DNA from 2 places in the Streptomyces sp. NPDC050703 genome. Region 2 is predicted to be linked to the other one. Evidence: riboswitches for the same ligand, from Rfam matches in the RefSeq annotation. Region 2 holds a riboswitch; the other holds the start of a gene.
The links. A riboswitch is a leader RNA that binds a small molecule or an ion and turns the genes downstream of it on or off. The one in region 2 is predicted to bind thiamine pyrophosphate.
Positions count from the first base shown of each region.

Region 1: another riboswitch for thiamine pyrophosphate. It lies ahead of thiO (glycine oxidase ThiO); the one in region 2 lies ahead of AB0I16_RS24245 (thiamine ABC transporter substrate-binding protein).

Region 1 is NZ_JBFAHX010000001.1:309,483-316,784, reverse strand. It holds gene pknB (Stk1 family PASTA domain-containing Ser/Thr kinase) at 1-302, opposite strand, end outside; gene AB0I16_RS01470 (thiazole synthase) at 403-1,197, opposite strand; gene thiS (sulfur carrier protein ThiS) at 1,200-1,412, opposite strand; gene thiO (glycine oxidase ThiO) at 1,409-2,626, opposite strand; TPP riboswitch at 2,624-2,736, opposite strand; gene AB0I16_RS01455 (FAD-dependent oxidoreductase) at 2,867-4,084, shown strand; gene AB0I16_RS01450 (Rv2175c family DNA-binding protein) at 4,155-4,520, shown strand; gene thiE (thiamine phosphate synthase) at 4,630-5,286, shown strand; gene metF (methylenetetrahydrofolate reductase [NAD(P)H]) at 5,485-6,402, shown strand; gene AB0I16_RS01435 (hypothetical protein) at 6,454-7,302, shown strand, end outside.
Region 2 is NZ_JBFAHX010000028.1:46,601-53,902, forward strand. It holds gene pyrH (UMP kinase) at 1-88, shown strand, start outside; gene frr (ribosome recycling factor) at 245-802, shown strand; gene AB0I16_RS24235 (phosphatidate cytidylyltransferase) at 854-1,966, shown strand; gene rlmN (23S rRNA (adenine(2503)-C(2))-methyltransferase RlmN) at 2,062-3,168, shown strand; TPP riboswitch at 3,203-3,319, shown strand; gene AB0I16_RS24245 (thiamine ABC transporter substrate-binding protein) at 3,442-4,518, shown strand; gene AB0I16_RS24250 (iron ABC transporter permease) at 4,593-6,203, shown strand; gene AB0I16_RS24255 (ABC transporter ATP-binding protein) at 6,203-7,231, shown strand.

The DNA.
Region 1 (7,302 bases), on a different contig from region 2:
CAGCCCGCGACGTACTCCATCGCCAGATAGACGTACGCACCGTCCGTGCCCTGGTCGAAGACGCCCACCACGTTCGGATGGGAGAGGCGGGCGACCGACTTGGCCTCACGGATGAAGCGCTCCACGAAGGAGGCGTCGGCCGCCAGCGCGGGGTGCATCACCTTGAGCGCGAGCACACGGTCGAGGCGGGTGTCCACGGCCCGGTAGACCGTGGCCATCCCGCCGACCGCGATACGGCCGTCGATGCGGTAACGGCTGTCGAGCAGCTGCCCGACGAGCGGGTCCTGAAGGGTCGTGTCCACGCAGGGGAGTCTACGAGCCACCGCCGACACCCCGTCCCTGGCGGGCGCCCTCACGCCTTGACTGCAGCCGAGCTGTGACAGCGAAGGCCCACTGCCGGGGCTAGAACGCGGGCCGCTCCGGATCGAGCCTGGCCATGCCCTCCGCGGGCGACGACGCCTCCGCGAAGTGCCGCCGCGGAATCCGCCCGGCCCGGTACGCGAGGCGCCCCGCCTCGACGCCGTGCCGCATGGCCTCCGCCATCAGGACGGGCTCCTGCGCCCGCGTCACCGCCGAGGCGAGCATCACACCCGCGCACCCCAGCTCCATGGCGAGCGTCGCGTCGGACGCGGTGCCCGCGCCCGCGTCGAGGATCACCGGCACGCGCGCGTGCTCGACGATGAGCTGGAAGTTGTGCGGGTTGCGGATGCCGAGCCCGGAGCCGATCGGGGAGCCGAGCGGCATGATGGCCGCGCACCCCACGTCCTGGAGCCTGCGCGCGAGCACGGGGTCGTCGTTCGTGTACGGCAGGACGGTGAAGCCGTCGTCGACGAGTGTCTCCGCGGCGTCCAGGAGCTCGATGGGGTCGGGCAGCAGCGTCCGCTCGTCCGCGATCACCTCCAGCTTCACCAGGTCCGTGCCGAGCGCCTCACGGGCCAGGCGCGCGGTCAGCACGGCCTCGCCCGCGGTGAAGCAGCCCGCCGTGTTCGGCAGGACGCGGATGCCGAGCCGGTCGAGCACGGAGAGCACGGAGCCCTGCACGCCCGGGTCGAGGCGGCGCATCGCGACGGTGGTCAGCTCCGTGCCCGAGGCGACGAGGGAGCGCTCCAGGACATCGAGGCTCGGCGCCCCGCCCGTGCCCATGATCAGACGGGAGGAGAGCGTGAGCCCGCCGATGACGAAGGGGTCGTCGGCCATGGTCAGCCTCCCTGGACGGCGGTGAGGACTTCGACGCGGTCACCTTCGGCGAGCGCCGTGCTCGACCACCGCGCGCGCGGGACGACGGTTTCGTTGAGGGCGGCGGCGACACCGGAGTGCGCGCTGGTGAGGGTGGCGACGAGCGCGTCGAGGGTGGTGCCCGACGCCACGTCGCGCACCTCCCCGTTGACGGAAACGGCGAACGGCGTACTCATGCGGGTTGCTCCGTAAACGACTGCGTGGGGATGACGGGAGAGGGCGCGGAGGGCTCGGCGAAGCGGCGCGGGGTGAAGGGCCGCGCCTCATCGGGCAGCTCACCGGTGGTCAGGGCCTGCGCCATGACGTCACCGGTGACCGGCGTCAGGAGGACGCCGTTGCGGTAGTGCCCGGTGGCCAGCTGGAGCCCCGGCAGGCGCGTCGGGCCGAGCATCGGCGCGTTGTCGGGGGAGCCGGGGCGCAGACCCGCGCGGGTCTCGGTGAGCGGCAGTTCGGTGATGCCGGGCACCAGCTCGTGGGCGTCCCGCAGCAGCTCGTACACGCCGCCCGCGGTGACCGTGGTGTCCCAGCCCAGCTCCTCGCTGGTGGCGCCGACGACCAGCTCGCCGTTCTCGCGCGGTACGAGGTAGACGTGGCTGCCGCGCACCACCGCGCGCACCGTGCGGCTCAGGAACGGCGCGTACGGCTTCGGCACCGTCAGGCGGAGCACCTGCCCCTTCACCGGCCGCACCGGCGGCAGCACGGCCTCGGGCACGCCCGCGAGGCGCCCGCTGAGGCTGCCCGCCGCGAGGACCGTCTGGCCCGCGTGCAGCGTGGTGCCGTCCGCGAGGACCACCCCGCGGGCCCGGTCGCCCGCCACGTCGAGGCGCTCGGCCCAGAGCGGCGTGAAGACCACGCCCGCCCGCCCGCAGGCGGTCAGCAGGGCCGCGGTGAGCCTCCTGGGGTCGATCTGGTGGTCACCGTCGACCCGCAGCCCGCCCCGCACGCCGGGCGCCAGCATCGGCTCAAGGCGCCGGCACTCACGGCCGCTCAGCCACTCCGACTCCAGGCCCGACCGGCTCTGCAGGGCGTGCAGCTCCCGCAGGTGCGCGCGGTCGTCGGAGTCCAGGGCGACGGCCAGCGTGCCGCAGGTGCGGTAGCCGAGGTCACGGCCGCTCGCCTCGGTCAGCTCGGCGGCGAAGTCGGGGTAGCGGCGCGCGGACGCCAGATTGAGGCCGAGCAGCGCCTGCTCGCCGTGGTGCAGCTCGGTGACGGCGGCCAGCATGCCGGCGGCGACCTGCGCCGCGCCGCCGCCCGGCTCGGGGTCGACGACCGTGACGGCGAGCCCGCGCTGCGCGGCCCGCCAGGCCGTGACCAGGCCGATGATGCCGCCGCCCACGACGAGAACGTCCGCGGGGCGCGGTGCTCCCTCGGGTGGTACAGGTGGATGCATGGGCGTCCAGCCCCTCCCTTCGCCGGCATGACCCGGATCAGGTTCGTACGGTCGGAGGCCGTCCAGCCTCCCTCTCAGCCCGGTCCGCCCGGGCTCCCGCGAGTGCTCTGCACCGGCCACCCTAGCCCGTCGCCCGGCGCGGCAGTAGGGGAGCCGCCCCCGCACGGGCGGTGACGGTGTGTCAGAGATCTCCCCGCCCGCCCCTGAAGGCGGTCTTGCCCGGCGTCCTACAGTGATCGGGTGAGTGAGCAGCGGAGGCAGGCAGAGCGGCACGTCGTCATCGTCGGGGCGGGAATGGCCGGCGTGCAGACCGCCGTGGCCCTGCGGGAACAGGGGCACACGGGCCCGGTCACCCTCGTCGGGGCCGAGCCGCACCAGCCGTACGACAGGCCGCCGCTGTCCAAGGCGGTCCTGCTCGGCAAGGCGGAGGGCTCCGCCTTCGACATCGACTTCGAGGCCCTCGGCATCGGGCTGCGCCTCGGCGTCGAGGTCACCGGGGTGCGCACCGGCGAGCGCGAACTGGACACCGCGGCGGGCCCCGTCCCGTACGACGTGCTGGTCCTCGCCTCCGGCGCCGAACCGGTCCGGCTGCCGGGCACGGAGGGCGCCCCCGGAGTGCACCTCCTGCGCACCCTGGACGACGCCGAGCGGCTCCGCCCCGTCCTCGCCGAGCAGCGCGACGTCGTGGTCGTGGGGGCGGGCTGGATCGGCGCGGAGTTCGCCACGGCCGCGCGGGAGGCGGGCTGCTCCGTCACCGTGGTGGAGGCCGCCGGCCGCCCGCTCGCGGGAGCGCTGCCCGCCGAGGTCGCGGCCCCCATGGCCGCCTGGTACGCGCAGTCGGGGGCCGAGCTGCGCACCCACGCGCGCGTGGAGCGCGTCGAGCCGGGCGCCGTACTCCTGTCCGACGGCACCCGGCTGCCCGCGGGCGCCGTCGTCGTCGGCATCGGGGCGCGGCCCGCGACGCGCTGGCTGGCCGGCTCCGGCATCGAGCTCGGCGCCCACGGCGAGGTCGTCGCCGACGACCACCTGCGCTCATCCGCGGCCGACGTCTACGCGGTCGGCGACTGCTCCTCGTTCCCCTCGGGCAGGTACGGCGAGCGCCTGCTGGTCCACCACTGGGACAACGCCCTGCAGGGCCCGCGCACGGTGGCGGCGAACATCCTCGGGGACGCCCCCGTCGCGTACGACCCGGTGCCGTACTTCTGGTCGGAGCAGTTCGGCCGCTTCGTGCAGTACGCGGGCCACCACGCGGAGAGCGACGAACTGGTCCGGCGCGGTGACCCGGCCGGCGTGGCCTGGTCGGTCTGCTGGCTCAGGGACGGCGCGCTGGCGGCGGTCCTCGCGGTGGGCCGCCCGAGGGACCTGGCGCAGGGCCGCAAGCTCATCGAGTCGGCGCTTCCCCTGGACCCGGCGCTGGTCGAGGACCCGTCGATCCCGCTGAAGAAGGCGGCACGGTGACCGGGGGCCCGGCCAGGGGCGCCCGGAGTCGATCCGCGCGGGCCCCCGGGCCGGAGATACGCTAGGTGACGTGACCGAGATTGACGCAAAGACCGACGCACTCGTCCCCGCCTGGCTCCACCTTCCCGACATCGCGGAGATGCTCGACGTCGAGGTGACCCGGGTGCGCCAGCTGGTCAAGGAGGGCCAGCTGATCGCCGTACGCCGCGGTGAGAACCGGACGCTCCAGGTGCCGGCCGCCTTCATCGACGGCGACAAGGTCGTCAAGGGCCTGGTCGGCACCCTGACGCTCCTGAGGGACGACGGCTTCTCCGACGAGGAGATGCTGGAGTGGCTCTTCACCCCCGACCCGTCCCTGCCCGGCACCCCCGCGCAGGCCCTGAGCGAGAATCGCGGCACGGAGGTGAAGCGCCGCGCCCAGGCGCTCGCCGTCTGAGCAGACGCGGAGGCAGGCGCCGAGCCGGCTGAACGCACACACCGTCCGGGGCGAGGGCCGCACTCCACGCGGCCCGCGCCCCGCACCGAACCCCCGGGGGGACTTCTCCATGGCCGTAGACAAGCGTGCCCAGCTCGCCGACGCCCGGCTCTACCTCTGCGTGAACGCCCGCAGGCGCCAGGGAGACCTCCCCGAGTTCCTCGACGCCGTCCTCGCGGGCGGCGTCGACATCGTGCAGCTGCGCGACAAGGGCATGGAGGCCGCCGAGGAGCTCGAACACCTCCAGGTCTTCGCCGACGCGGCCCGGCGGCACGGCAAGCTCCTCGCCGTCAACGACCGCGCGGACGTCGCGCACGCCATCGGCGCCGACGTGCTGCACCTGGGCCAGGGCGACCTGCCCGTCCCGGCGGCCCGCGCCATCCTCGGTGGCAGCGACGACGTGCTGATCGGCCGCTCCACGCACGCCGAGTCCGAGGCCGCCGCGGCCGCCGTCCAGGACGGCGTCGACTACTTCTGCACGGGACCCTGCTGGCCCACCCCCACCAAGCCGGGCCGTCACGCCCCCGGCCTCGGCCTGGTCCGCCACACGGCTTCGCTGGGCACGGACCGCCCCTGGTTCGCCATCGGCGGCATCGACGCGTCGAACCTGGACGAGGTCCTGGAGGCCGGCGCGCGCCGCGTGGTCGTCGTCCGGGCGATCACCGAGGCGGACGACCCGGGCGCGGCGGCGGCGGACTTCGCGAAGCGGCTGCGCACGGCCCGGTAAGGACGCGCGGGTCCGGGCGGACGCGTGCGCGGCCTCTCCGTGCCCGCCCGGCTGGTCCGGCTGTCCGGGCAGGTCCGGCTGTCCGGGCGGGACCGGCTGTCCGGCGGGACTGTCCATTCCGTGGACAACAAGTCGACAAATCGGTCAAATCTCCCGGCCCTGGTTGGGCGACCGCCAACCCCTGGCTAACCTGCCGCTATGGCCCTAGGCACTGCTTCCACCAGGACTGACCGCGCACGCACCGTGCGCGACATGCTCGCGACCGGCAAGACGACGTACTCGTTCGAGTTCTCCGCGCCGAAGACCCCGAAGGGCGAGCGGAATCTGTGGAACGCGCTGCGCCGGGTCGAGGCGGTCGCCCCGGACTTCGTCTCCGTCACCTACGGGGCGGGCGGCTCCACGCGCACCGGCACGGTCAAGGAGACCCAGCAGATCGTCGCCGACACCACCCTGACACCGGTCGCCCACCTGACCGCCGTCGACCACTCGGTGGCCGAACTGCGCAACATCATCGGGCAGTACGCGGACGCGGGCATCCGGAACATGCTCGCGGTCCGCGGCGACCCGCCGGGCGACCCGCTCGGTGACTGGGTCGCGCACCCCGAGGGCCTCACCTACGCCGCCGAACTGGTCGAGCTGATCAAGGAGTCCGGCGACTTCTGCGTGGGCGTCGCGGCGTTCCCCGCGATGCACCCGCGCTCGGCCGACTGGGAGAGCGACACCCGGCACTTCATCGACAAGTGCCGGGCCGGCGCGGACTACGCGATCACGCAGATGTTCTTCGACCCCGAGGAGTACCTGCGGCTGCGCGACCGCGTCGAGGAGGCGGGCTGCGACACGCCGATCATCCCCGAGATGATGCCGGTCACCAACGTCCGCCAGCTCGACCGGCTGCCCCAGCTCAGCAACGCCGTTTTTCCTGCCGCGCTGAAAGAGAGGATCCTCGCGGTCAAAGACGATGCCGCCGCTGTACGCTCCATTGGCATCGAGTTCGCGACGGAGTTCTGCGCGAGGCTGCTGGCCGAAGGTGTCCCGGGGCTGCACTTCATCACGCTGAACAACTCCACGGCGACGCTGGAAATCTACGAGAATCTGGGCCTGCACCGACGGGCCTGAGCGGCCCTACCCCCGTGCCCACGGGCGGCGGCCGCAGGGGAGAGGGGCGTAATGGGCTGGACGGTCCTCTACATCGCGTTCGGATGCGTCGCGCTGTGGCTGCTCGGAGAGGTGCTGCTGCAGTACAAGGCCAGGCTGCGCTGGCGGCTCCTGGCGTTCGTGGGCTTCCTCTGCGTGGTCATCGGCGTGCTCATGCCGTCGGTGTGGGTCATCGGGCTCGGCGCCATCGCCTTCGCCACCGGCCAGACGTACGTGACGCTGTCGTTCCGCAAGGGCTTCTCCACCGGCTGGGCGCTCGGCGGCAAGCCCGGCCCGAACAAGCGCCGCAAGGCGCCCGGCAGGCAGCCCGCCGCGCAGGAGCCGACGCTCCAGGTCTCCGACCTGGAGTACGAGCAGACTCCCGGCCAGCCGTTCGAGCCGGTCCCGCCGCCGCCCGCCCACGACCCGGGGGTCTACGAACCGCAGCCGCTGCCCGACGACACCGGACAGTACGGCGTCTACGACGAGGCGGCGCACACCCCGCCGCCGGCCGCGGGCGACGCCCACCAGAGCGAGCACCACGGCTACGACACCGCGGCCTTCGCGGGCTACGACCAGCAGGGCTACGCGTACGGAGAGAGCGCGCAGCAGCAGTACGCGGCGTACTCCGACCCCTACATCGGCGGCCAGGGCCACGACACCGGCCAGGGCTACGACCCCTACGCGGGCCGGCAGCAGTACGCCCCGTACGGCGGCGACACCTACGGCGGGCTCGGCGACGTCTACAACGACACCCCGCCCGGCGGCGTCTGGGTGCCCCAGCAGCGCGCCGTCGACGGGCAGTACGGCGCGGAGTTCCCGCAGCAGCAGCCGTATCCGTACGGGCACGGCGACGGCCACGACGGCTCGGGGCCCCACCCC
Region 2 (7,302 bases):
CGAGCTGCTCTCCGCGGGCAATATCGCCCGGGCCGTCAAGGGTGAGAAGATCGGCACACTCGTGGGCGATCAGGGAAGCCGAGCCTGACCCCAGGGACCTGGACCAGCCTCAAGGAACGTCACGCAGACGCCCCTTGAGGGGATGGACAAAGCCCTGCCGGTCGGACACCGTGCAGGAAAGACACGCGACGCAGCCGGCCGCCCCGTGCCGGCCGGGCCTACTCAAGACACGCAGGAGCAAGTGGTGATCGAAGAGACCCTCCTCGAGGCCGAGGAGAAGATGGAGAAGGCTGTCGTGGTCGCCAAGGAGGACTTCGCCGCGATCCGCACCGGCCGTGCGCACCCGGCGATGTTCAACAAGATCGTGGCCGACTACTACGGCGCGCTGACGCCGATCAACCAGCTGGCCTCGTTCTCGGTGCCCGAGCCGCGGATGGCCGTGGTGACCCCGTTCGACAAGAGCGCGCTGCGCAACATCGAACAGGCGATCCGCGACTCCGACCTCGGCGTCAACCCGAGCAACGACGGCAGCATCATCCGGGTGACGTTCCCCGAGCTCACCCAGGACCGCCGCAAGGAGTTCATCAAGGTCGCCAAGACCAAGGCCGAGGACTCCAAGATCTCGATCCGGTCGATCCGCCGCAAGGCCAAGGAGGCCTTCGACAAGGCGATCAAGGACGGCGACGTCGGCGAGGACGAGGGGCGCCGCGCCGAGAAGGAGCTCGACGACACCACCGCGAAGTACGTCGCTCAGGTGGACGAGCTGCTCAAGCACAAGGAAGCCGAGCTGCTTGAGGTCTGAGGCTCTGGTCCGAGGAACCCCGAGGAACCCCGAAAACTAGGAAACCGATCCGTGAACGACTCTTCCTGGGGGGCGCCGCCCGGAACCGCGTACTGGGGGACGCCCGGCCAGGGACCCGGTCAGGGCGCGCCCCCGGCAGGTCCCGCGTACGATGCGCAGGACGCGCTGCTTCCGTCCGAGACGCGGCCCATGCCCATCGTGCCCGACGTTCCCGTGAGCGGCTCCGTCCGGGACGACGACCGGGGCGCCACTCGGACGGGCGGCCTCCCGTTCCGTCCCGAGCCTCCGCAGGAGCCCATGCCCAGCGCACCGCAGCCCGTCCCGGCGGCTCCGCAGCCCCCGCAGAAGAAGAGCGCGGGCCGCGACCTCGGGGCGGCCATAGGAGTCGGCGTGGGGCTCGGCGCGGTGATCGTCGCGTCGCTGTTCGTGGTGAAGGCCGTCTTCATCGGCGTCATAGTGGTCGCCGTCGTCGTCGGCCTCTGGGAGCTCACCTCGCGGCTCCAGGAGCGCAAGGGCATCAAGGCGCCGCTGGTGCCGCTCGCGGTGGGCGGCGCCGCGATGGTCGTCGCCGGGTACGTCCGGGGCACCGAGGGCGCGTGGGTGGCGATGTCGCTCACCGCGCTCGCGGTGCTCGTCTGGCGCATGATCGAGCCCCCCGAGGGCTACCTCAAGGACGTCACGGCGGGCGTGTTCGCCGCGTTCTACGTCCCTTTCCTCGCGACGTTCGTGGCGCTGATGCTCACGGCGGACGACGGCCCGCAGCGGGTGCTCACGTTCCTGCTCCTGACCGTGGTCAGCGACACCGGGGCGTACGCGATCGGCTGGCGCTTCGGCAAGCACAAGCTCGCGCCCCGCATCAGCCCCGGCAAGACCCGCGAGGGCCTGGTCGGAGCGGTCACGTTCGCGATGGCCGCGGGGGCGCTGTGCATGGAGTTCCTGATCGACGGCGGGGCGTGGTGGCAGGGGCTGCTGATCGGCCTCGCGGTCGCGGCGAGCGCGACGCTGGGCGACCTCGGCGAGTCGATGATCAAGCGGGACCTCGGGATCAAGGACATGGGCACGCTGCTGCCGGGCCACGGCGGCATCATGGACCGCCTCGACTCCCTCCTCCCGACGGCACCGGTGGTCTGGCTGCTGCTGGTGGTCTTCGTGGGGTCGGGCTGATGTCGTAACTGTCTGACCTGCGCAAACGTGCGAAGGGGTCCGTTGTCCACAGGGCGGCGGGCCCCTCGTCGCATGTCTGCGACACTGGAAGGACCATGCCTAAGCCCGGAGAACTCACTTTCGTCGCGCCCCGCGGTGCCAAGAAGCCGCCGCGACATCTCGCCGACCTCACGCCCGCCGAGCGCAAGGAAGCCGTCGCCGCCACCGGCGAGAAGCCGTTCCGCGCCAAGCAGCTCTCGCAGCACTACTTCGCGCGGTACGCCCACGACCCCGCCGAGTGGACGGACATCCCCGCCGGTGCGCGCGAGAAGCTCCGGGAAGCGCTGCTGCCCGACCTGATGTCCGTCGTGCGGCACATCAGCTGCGACGACGACACCACCCGCAAGACGCTCTGGCGGCTCTTCGACGGGACGCTGGTGGAGTCGGTGCTCATGCGGTACCCGGACCGGGTGACCATGTGCATCAGCTCCCAGGCCGGCTGCGGCATGAACTGCCCGTTCTGCGCCACCGGACAGGCCGGCCTCGACCGGAACCTGTCGACGGGCGAGATCGTGCACCAGATCGTGGACGGCATGCGCGCCCTGCGGGACGGCGAGATCCCCGGCGGCCCCGCGCGGCTGTCCAACATCGTCTTCATGGGCATGGGCGAGCCGCTGGCCAACTACAACCGCGTGACCGGCGCCATCCGCCGCCTCACTGACCCGGAGCCGGACGGCCTCGGTCTGTCGCAGCGCGGCATCACGGTGTCGACGGTGGGCCTCGTGCCCGCGATCCACCGGTTCTCCGACGAGGGCTTCAAGTGCCGCCTCGCCATCTCGCTGCACGCCCCGGACGACGAGCTGCGCGACACCCTCGTGCCGGTCAACACGCGCTGGCAGGTGCGCGAGGTGCTCGACGCCGGCTGGGAGTACGCGGCCAAGTCGGGCCGCCGCCTCTCCATCGAGTACGCGCTCATCCGCGACATCAACGACCAGGCGTGGCGCGGTGACCGTCTCGGCCGGCTGCTCAGGGGCAAGCCGGTGCACGTGAACCTCATCCCGCTGAACCCGACGCCGGGCTCCAAGTGGACGGCCTCGCGGCCCGAGGACGAGAAGGCGTTCGTGGAGGCCATCGCCGCCCATGGTGTGCCGGTGACGATCCGGGACACCCGGGGCCAGGAGATCGACGGGGCGTGCGGTCAGCTCGCCGCCGCCGAGAGGTAGTCTGGCGGTCGTACGGGTCCGTACACACATCTGCATATTCCGACAGGGGAGCGCCACAGCGCTGAGAGTGCGGCACCTCGGACAGGTGGGCCGCAGACCCTCTGAACCTCGCCCAGGTCATTCTGGGTAGGAAGTTCGGGCATTACTCAAGCTGTAGCGCCCTGCCCGCGTGCCACCGGCCCGCGGGCAGGGCCGCGTCTCTTCCTGGACCCCCAGGAGGACCTTTCAGTGAGCACCACCAGCAGTAGCCGCCTTAGCAGCAGCAACAGCGGCATCACCAGGAACGTCGTGGTCACCGCCGTCGCCGTGGGGCTGGGGCTCTGCACGCTCTCCGCGTGCGGCTCCGACAGCGGTTCCGGCAAGGCCGACTCCAAGAAGGTCACGCTCGTCACGCACGACTCCTTCAACGTCTCCAAGGACGTACTGAAGGACTTCGAGAAGCGCTCCGGCTATCGCGTCACCGTCCTCAAGGACGGCGACGCGGGTGCCGCCGTGAACAAGGCGATCCTCTCCAAGGACAACCCCCAGGGCGACGTCTTCTTCGGCGTCGACAACACCCTCCTGTCCCGGGCGCTCGACAACGGCCTCTTCCAGCCGTACGAGGTCAAGGGCGCCGACGGCATCGACGCGCGGTACCGGGTCGACGGGGGCAAGCACCGGGTGACGCCCGTCGACAGCGGCGACATCTGCGTCAACTACGACAAGAAGTACTTCGCCGACAAGAAGCTGGCGCCGCCGAAGTCCTTCGACGACCTGGTCAAGCCCGCCTACAGGAACCTCCTGGTCACCGAGAACGCCTCGACGTCCTCGCCCGGCCTCGGCTTCCTGCTCGGCACCGCCGCGCAGTACGGCGACAAGGGGTGGGAAGGCTACTGGAAGAAGCTCAAGGCCAACGGCGTCAAGGTCGTCGACGGCTGGGAGCAGGCCTACAACGAGGAGTTCTCCGGGTCCGCCGGCGGCAAGAAGGCCAAGGGCGACCGGCCGCTCGTCGTCTCCTACGCCTCCTCCCCGCCCGTCGAGGTGCTCTACGCGAAGCCGCAGCCCGAGGAGGCGCCGACCGGCGTCGCCACCGGCACCTGCTTCCGCCAGGTCGAGTACGCGGGCCTGCTCGGCAACGCGGGCAACCCCAAGGGCGGCAAGGCGCTCCTCGACTTCCTCGCGGGCAAGGAGTTCCAGGAGGACATGCCGTTGCAGATGTTCGTGAATCCGGTGGTCAAGGGCACGAAGCTGCCCGCGCTCTTCACGGAGCACGGCGTGACGGTCGACGCGCCGCAGACCATGGACCCGAAGAAGATCGCCGACAACCGCGAGCCGTGGATCAAGTCGTGGACCTCGCTCGTACTGAAGTAACCGAAGGCACGGCGGCGGCCACGTCACGGTCCCGCGCGCAGGCGCGCAGGGGGAGCGCGGCGCGGCTCGGCCTGATGGCCCTGCCCGTCGCGTTCTTCGCGCTCTTCTTCGCCTACCCGGTCACCGCGATCGTCGCGCGCGGGCTGCACATCGACGGTGTCTGGCGGTTCGGGCGGATCGCGGAGGTGCTCGGGCAGTCCGACATCCGGCACGTGCTGTGGTTCACCACCTGGCAGGCGCTCGCGTCGACCGCGCTCACGCTGCTGATCGCGCTCCCCGGCGCGTATGTGTTCGCGCGCTTCGACTTCCCCGGCAAGCAGGTGCTGCGGGCCGTCGTCACCGTGCCGTTCGTGCTGCCCACGGTGGTCGTCGGGACGGCGTTCCTCGCGCTGATCGGGCGGGGCGGGCTCTTCGACGAGCTGTGGGGCGTGCGGCTCGACACCACCGTGTGGGCGATCCTCCTCGCGCACGTCTTCTTCAACTACGCGGTCGTCGTCCGCACCGTCGGCGGGCTCTGGTCCCAGCTCGACCCGCGGCAGGAGGAGGCCGCGCGGATGCTCGGCGCCTCACGCGCGACCGCCTGGCGGACGGTGACGCTGCCCGCCCTCGGGCCCGCCGTCGCGGCGGCGGCGCTGATGGTCTTCCTCTTCACCTTCACCTCCTTCGGCGTCGTGCAGATCCTCGGCGGGCCCGCGTACTCGACGCTGGAGGTGGAGATCTACCGGCAGACCGCACAACTGCTCGATCTCCCCACGGCCGCCGTCCTGACCCTCGTGCAGTTCGCGGCGGTCGGGCTGATCCTCGGCGTCCACGCGTGGACGGTGCGGCGGCGCGAGAGCGCGCTGAAGCTCGTGGACGCCGCCACCGTCGCGCGCCGCCCGCGCGGGGCGGGCCAGTGGACGCTGCTCGGCCTGGTCATGGCCACGGTCGCGGTGCTGATCCTGCTGCCGCTCGGGGTGCTGATCCAGCGTTCCCTCGCCGGGCCCGACGGCTTCGGGCTCGCCTACTACCGCGAGCTGACCTCGGCGGACGGCGGCGCCTTCCTCGTACCGCCGATCGAGGCGATCGGGAACTCGCTCCAGTACGCGCTCGTGGCCACGGCCATCGCCGTGGTCATCGGGGGACTCGCCGCCGCCGCACTCACCCGGCGTGCCGGCCGTCTCGTACGCGGGTTCGACGCGCTGCTCATGCTGCCGCTCGGCGTCTCGGCGGTGACCGTCGGCTTCGGGTTCCTGATCACGCTCGACGAACCGCCGCTCGACCTGCGGGCCAGCTGGATACTGGTGCCGCTCGCCCAGGCGCTGGTGGGCGTGCCGTTCGTCGTACGCACCATGCTGCCCGTCCTGCGCGCGGTGGACGGACGGCTGCGCGAGGCGGCGGCCGTGCTCGGCGCCTCTCCGCTGCGGGTGTGGCGGGAGGTCGACCTGCCCATGGTGCGGCGCGCGCTGCTGATCGCCGCGGGGTTCGCCTTCGCGGTGTCGCTCGGCGAGTTCGGGGCGACGGTGTTCATCGCGCGGCCCGACAACCCGACGCTGCCCGTCGCCGTGGCGCGGCTGCTCGGCCGTGCCGGTGACCTCAACTACGGGCAGGCGATGGCACTCTCCACGATCCTCATGGTGGTGTGCGCGGTGTCCCTGCTGCTTCTCGAACGCCTTCGGGCCGACCGCACCACGGGAGAGTTCTGATGACGACGCCCCTGCTGAGCCTGCGGGAGGCGACGGTCCGCTTCGGGGCGCGGGCCGCGCTCGACGCCGTCGACCTGGAGGTCGCCGAGCACGAGATCGTGTGCGTACTCGGCCCCAGTGGCAGCGGCAAGTCGACGCTGCTGCGGGCGGTCGCCGGGCTCCAGGGGCTCGACGCCGGGTGGATCGAGCTCGACGGACGTGACCAGCGCGGGGTGCCCGCGCACAAGCGGGGCGTGGGCCTGATGTTCCAGGACCACCAGCTCTTCCCGCAGCGCGACGTGGCGGGCAACGTCGCCTTCGGCCTCCGTATGCGCGGCGCGTCGCGGGGCGAACAGGCCGACCGGGTGGCCGAACTGCTGGAACTCGTCGGGCTGCCGCAGGCGCAGCGGCGCGCGGTGGCCTCGCTGTCCGGCGGCGAGCAGCAGCGGGTCGCGCTGGCCCGCGCCCTCGCGCCGCGGCCCCGGCTCCTCATGCTCGACGAGCCGCTCGGACAGCTGGACCGCTCGCTGCGGGAGCGCCTGGTCGTGGAGTTGCGGGAGCTCTTCGATGAGCTGGGCACGACGGTGCTCGCCGTCACGCACGACCAGGGCGAGGCCTTCGCGCTGGCCGACCGCGTGGTCGTCATGCGGGACGGGCGGATCGCCCAGTCCGGCACGCCCCTTGAGGTGTGGCAGCACCCGGCCGACGAGTTCGTGGCCCGCTTCCTCGGCTTCGACAACGTCACCGAGGCGACGGTCTCCGGCGGGGACGCCGAGACGGTGTGGGGCAGGGTCCCGGTCCCGCGGGGCACGCCGGCCGGCCGGTGCCGCATCCTCGTGCGCCCCGCGGGCGTACGGCTCGTGCCCGTCGACGAGGGCCTGCCCTGCGAGGTGACGGCACGGACCTTCCGCGGCACCCATGTCGCCGTCCACCTCCAGCCGAAGGAGGGGCCGCGCCTGGAGGCGGCGTGCCCGCTGCGGGAGGCGCCGGAGGTGGGGGAGCGGGTGGAGGTCGCGTTCGACGCGGAGGACGTCGTCGTCCTGGGGTGAGTGCCGGCCCGGCAGGGCGGAGGTGGAGACTCCGCTCCGGCGCGCCGAAAACCTGGATGCCACTGGACGTG